One region of the Lysinibacillus sp. EB106-09-02-XG168 genome, then DNA from elsewhere that is predicted to be linked to it. Evidence: a T-box and tRNA genes for the amino acid it is inferred to sense, from the RefSeq annotation. Region 1 holds a T-box; the other holds one or more tRNA genes.

What was found. The T-box of region 1 lies ahead of ileS (isoleucine--tRNA ligase). A T-box ahead of a tRNA ligase gene usually reads a tRNA of that ligase, here a tRNA-Ile.
Region 2: it has a tRNA-Ile gene. The T-box ahead of ileS (isoleucine--tRNA ligase) is inferred to sense a tRNA for this amino acid. The anticodon was not compared.

The regions. Positions count from the first base shown of each region.
Region 1 covers NZ_JBYTDN010000003.1:2,537,686-2,540,161, reverse strand. Annotated here, with positions in the region: gene AC3WSO_RS13285 (DUF2785 domain-containing protein) at 1-611, shown strand, start outside; T-box leader at 693-932, shown strand; gene ileS (isoleucine--tRNA ligase) at 992-2,476, shown strand, end outside.
Region 2 covers NZ_JBYTDN010000003.1:3,825,653-3,828,128, reverse strand. Annotated here, with positions in the region: rRNA gene rrf (5S ribosomal RNA) at 94-209, shown strand; tRNA gene AC3WSO_RS19415 (tRNA-Val) at 220-295, shown strand; tRNA gene AC3WSO_RS19410 (tRNA-Thr) at 299-374, shown strand; tRNA gene AC3WSO_RS19405 (tRNA-Lys) at 381-456, shown strand; tRNA gene AC3WSO_RS19400 (tRNA-Leu) at 478-562, shown strand; tRNA gene AC3WSO_RS19395 (tRNA-Gly) at 609-683, shown strand; tRNA gene AC3WSO_RS19390 (tRNA-Leu) at 689-777, shown strand; tRNA gene AC3WSO_RS19385 (tRNA-Arg) at 791-867, shown strand; tRNA gene AC3WSO_RS19380 (tRNA-Pro) at 881-957, shown strand; tRNA gene AC3WSO_RS19375 (tRNA-Ala) at 964-1,039, shown strand; tRNA gene AC3WSO_RS19370 (tRNA-Met) at 1,066-1,139, shown strand; tRNA gene AC3WSO_RS19365 (tRNA-Ile) at 1,146-1,222, shown strand; tRNA gene AC3WSO_RS19360 (tRNA-Ser) at 1,238-1,330, shown strand; tRNA gene AC3WSO_RS19355 (tRNA-Met) at 1,381-1,455, shown strand; tRNA gene AC3WSO_RS19350 (tRNA-Asp) at 1,459-1,534, shown strand; tRNA gene AC3WSO_RS19345 (tRNA-Phe) at 1,550-1,625, shown strand; tRNA gene AC3WSO_RS19340 (tRNA-Gly) at 1,629-1,702, shown strand; tRNA gene AC3WSO_RS19335 (tRNA-Ile) at 1,709-1,785, shown strand; tRNA gene AC3WSO_RS19330 (tRNA-Asn) at 1,790-1,866, shown strand; tRNA gene AC3WSO_RS19325 (tRNA-Ser) at 1,876-1,966, shown strand; tRNA gene AC3WSO_RS19320 (tRNA-Glu) at 1,969-2,040, shown strand; gene AC3WSO_RS19315 (S-layer homology domain-containing protein) at 2,432-2,476, shown strand, end outside.

The sequences.
Region 1 (2,476 bases):
AGGAATGTTTGAATAATTTATTATGTAAGGGTATTGAAGAAGGCGAATCAGATTTAGTTTTTACCCGTACATTTACGTCGCTATTGATTGCGCTAATATTATTTAGAGATAACGCAGACGATTTTTTATCCCAACAGAGAATCGCTGATTGTAAAGATAAAGTACTAGCTTATTTAGCAGCAGAGAAGGATGTAAGGGGTTACGTGCCGGTGAAAGGGTGGGCTCATAGTGTTGCCCATATGGCTGATGCAATCGATGAATTGGTGAAAAATCCAAAATTAGATAAAGCTACTTATATTGAAATTGTAAACGCCTTATGGAACGCCATTTTGCAAGAAAATTATGCTTTCATTCATAATGAAGATGAACGGATTTTAGTCCCTATTTTCACTATGCTTGAGCAAGGTCTAGAGGAGCAAGAGATCATTAAGTTGCTGCAACAATTACCTGCTATTTTAAAAGTAAAAAAAGATCAGCTCGATGTACAGCATCACAGAATTTTAGTTTTTAACTGTAAATCCTTTGTGAAAAGCTTTTATATTAAAACAAATGGAAAGCCTAAGTTCGCAGCTCTTCATAATAGCATCCAAGCATGTCTTGATGAATTATAGGGAAATTACTACCAATAGTAGTGCTTTGAAATTATTGACAGACGAAAAATAGTCTGTTACGATGAGTGACAATAAAAGCATACAAATTCGTTGATGAGAAAGAGTAGTGTTTCATTTTGTTCTACAGAGAGCCGACATATTGGTGGAAGTCGGTGTACAGGTGATACATGAAGATCCTCTCTGAGAAGATTAGCTGAACATAGTAAGCTGATCCGGGTGTCTACCGTTAAAAAGAACACGTATGATTGTACGTTGCTGAGTGCTATTGAACGTTGCTTCAATAGAATTAGGGTGGTATTCGCGGTTAACCCCGTCCCTTACTTGGGACGGGGTTTTTTGTATGCCTTTTATACAAAATTAATTGTATAGGAGGAACTAATATGCAAGCAGAACAAAAGAAGGAAACTACAGTTGAACGAGAAACACGGATCCGAACATTGTGGGAGCAAGAAGGCACGTTTGCAACATCCGTGACAAATCGTGTTGGACAGCAGCCTTTTGTTTTTTATGAAGGACCGCCAACAGCAAATGGATTACCACACGTAGGTCACGCGTTTGGTAGAACGATTAAAGATGTAGTAGCTCGTTATAAAACGATGCAAGGCTATTTAGTTGAACGTAAAGCTGGTTGGGATACACATGGTTTGCCTGTAGAGTTAGGCGTGGAAAAAAAGCTAGGCATCTCTGGCAAGCAAGAAATTGAGGAATATGGTGTTGAGGAATTTATTCAAGAGTGTAAGGGAAGTGTCTTTACTTATGAGAAGAAGTGGCGCTCCTTTACAGAGCAGCTCGGTTATTGGATTGATATGGATGACCCTTATTTAACGCTAAGTAATGATTACATTGAGTCCGTTTGGAATATTTTAAGCCATGTGCATAAGGAAAAACTTTTATATAGGGGGCATCGTGTTTCGCCATATTGCCCTAGCTGTCAAACATCATTAAGCTCTCATGAGGTTGCGCAAGGCTATAAGGATGTCAAAGATTTATCTGTAACGGCAATGTTTAAGTTGAATGACAAAGATGAGTATTTTCTTGGCTGGACAACGACACCATGGACATTACCTGCTAATGTTGCCTTAGCGATGAATCAAAAGCTCGTGTATGTTCGAGTGAAGCAACACGATAAAGTATATATCTTGGCAAAATCATTAGTGGAAAAGGTTTTTACTGAACCAGTTGAAATATTAAGTGAGCATAATGGGCATGAATTTGAAGGTGTATCGTACACTCCTCCTTTTTCATACGTAACTGTTGATAAAGGTCATGTCGTTGTGCTGGCCGATTATGTCACAGAGAATAGTGGAACAGGAATTGTTCATATCGCGCCTGCTTATGGGGAGGACGATTATAAAACGGTTCAGCAAAATGGGTTATCATTTATCAATGTTGTTGATTTGAAAGGCTGTTATACAGAAGATGTGCAAGAGCTTGTCGGTAAATTTGTCAAAGATTGTGATGTCGACATTATAAAAATGCTCGCTAAAGATGAGCTATTATTTGATAAGGAAAAATATGAGCATAGCTATCCTCATTGCTGGCGCTGTGACTCACCTTTGCTTTACTATGCAACTGATAGTTGGTTTATCAACATGTCTACATTGAAAGATAAGCTTTTACAAAATAATGAACAAGTAACTTGGTATCCCGATCATATTAAACACGGTAGATTTGGAAACTTTTTAGAAAACTTAGTGGACTGGAATATTAGCCGAAATCGTTATTGGGGAACGCCACTCAATGTATGGGTTTGTAAGGATTGTGGTCATGAAGAGGCGCCAAATAGTATTGCTGCCTTAAAAGTGTTATCGAAGAGTACTTTACAAGACGTAGAGCTTCATAAGCCGTATATTGATGAAGTTGTG
Region 2 (2,476 bases), 1.3 Mb from region 1:
GCGATGAAGATAGGGAAGGACGTACTTAAGTACATGACTGACTGAGCGACAGAGGCTGACGAAAAGATACGACGTATATCGAAAACTTAATAGTCTAGTGATGATGGCAAAGAGGTCACACCCGTTCCCATACCGAACACGGAAGTTAAGCTCTTTAGCGCCGATGGTAGTTGGGGGCTTCCCCCTGTGAGAGTAGGACGTCGCTAGGCATAATACCCAGGAGGATTAGCTCAGCTGGGAGAGCACCTGCCTTACAAGCAGGGGGTCGGCGGTTCGAGCCCGTCATCCTCCACCATTTGCCGGTGTAGCTCAGTTGGTAGAGCAACTGACTTGTAATCAGTAGGTCGTGGGTTCGACTCCTATCGCCGGCACCATAGTTTGAGCCATTAGCTCAGTTGGTAGAGCATCTGACTTTTAATCAGAGGGTCGAAGGTTCGAGTCCTTCATGGCTCACCATTTAAATTGCCAACAAAATATGCGGGTGTGGCGGAATTGGCAGACGCACTAGACTTAGGATCTAGCGCCGCAAGGCGTGGGGGTTCGACTCCCTTCACCCGCACCATATTTTAAATTTAATAATTGCCAGGATAAATAAATCTTATGCACATGCGGAAGTAGTTCAGTGGTAGAACACCACCTTGCCAAGGTGGGGGTCGCGAGTTCGAACCTCGTCTTCCGCTCCAAATGTGCCGGGGTGGCGGAACTGGCAGACGCACAGGACTTAAAATCCTGCGGTAGGTGACTACCGTGCCGGTTCGATTCCGGCCCTCGGCACCATTTTTTATAATTAGCGCCCGTAGCTCAATTGGATAGAGCGTCTGACTACGGATCAGAAGGTTATGGGTTCGACTCCTGTCGGGCGCGCCAAATTAATATTTATCGGAATGTAGCTCAGCTTGGTAGAGCACTTGGTTTGGGACCAAGGGGTCGTAGGTTCGAATCCTGTCATTCCGACCATTTTATGGGGCCTTAGCTCAGCTGGGAGAGCGCCTGCCTTGCACGCAGGAGGTCAGCGGTTCGATCCCGCTAGGCTCCACCATAAAAGATAACCAGTATAAAGATCCTGGCGGCGTAGCTCAGCTGGCTAGAGCGTACGGTTCATACCCGTAAGGTCGGGGGTTCGATCCCCTCTGCCGCCATCTTAAGGACCTTTAGCTCAGTTGGTTAGAGCAGACGGCTCATAACCGTCCGGTCGCAGGTTCGAGTCCTGCAAGGTCCACCATTTATATATTGTTACGGAGGTATACCCAAGTCTGGCTGAAGGGATCGGTCTTGAAAACCGACAGGCGGGTAACACCGCGCGGGGGTTCGAATCCCTCTACCTCCTCCAGTTTATTTTATAAATGGCGCTTAAAAAACTCGAAAAGAATATTTTATTAACGCGGGGTGGAGCAGTGGTAGCTCGTCGGGCTCATAACCCGAAGGTCGTTGGTTCAAATCCGGCCCCCGCAACCAAATGGTCCCGTGGTGTAGCGGTTAACATGCCTGCCTGTCACGCAGGAGATCGCCGGTTCGATCCCGGTCGGGACCGCCATTTTTTTAAAAATATGGGTCAGTAGCTCAGTTGGTAGAGCATTAGATTGAAGCTCTAAGTGTCGGCGGTTCGATTCCGTCCTGACCCACCATATGCGGGTGTAGTTTAATGGTAAAACCTCAGCCTTCCAAGCTGATGTCGTGAGTTCGATTCTCATCACCCGCTCCAATCTAAGGGCCTATAGCTCAGCTGGTTAGAGCGCACGCCTGATAAGCGTGAGGTCGATGGTTCGAGTCCATTTAGGCCCACCATTATTCCGAAGTAGCTCAGTTGGTAGTAGCACCTGACTGTTAATCAGGTTGTCGCAGGTTCGAGTCCTGCCTTCGGAGCCATTTTTTTGTGGGGAAGTACTCAAGAGGCTGAAGAGGCGCCCCTGCTAAGGGTGTAGGTCGGGTAACCGGCGCGAGGGTTCAAATCCCTCCTTCTCCGCCATTGGCCCGTTGGTCAAGTGGTTAAGACACCGCCCTTTCACGGCGGTAACACGGGTTCGAATCCCGTACGGGTCATACTGAAATGCAGTAGATGTAACTTACATCTACTGCATTTTTTTGATATTTTGTCAAACTTTGTGCAACAGTTGCTCTAAAATCTAACTGAAGCGTTAGTAAATTAGTGTAACGGTTTGATTTATTTCTCCTCTAAAACTGATATCATAATTGTTTTTCTATGGGCAGCACTTACGAAGAAAGCTTTTCCTATCCTCATTATCTCCCAAACTAGCAATAAAATTATGCAATTTTATATAGAAAAAACTATTGTAATTTAAATTTACTCTGTACTTACAAATCATTGGACAAATAATCCATGGAAAAACACTATAATATTGGTATATCCTTTGGAATATATGTATCTTTCTTTTATAATGGGAATGAATAGAATTCGTAGGAGGTTATAGATGTGAAAAAAAAGCAGAGTAAATGGATTATGAGTACAGCAACTGTT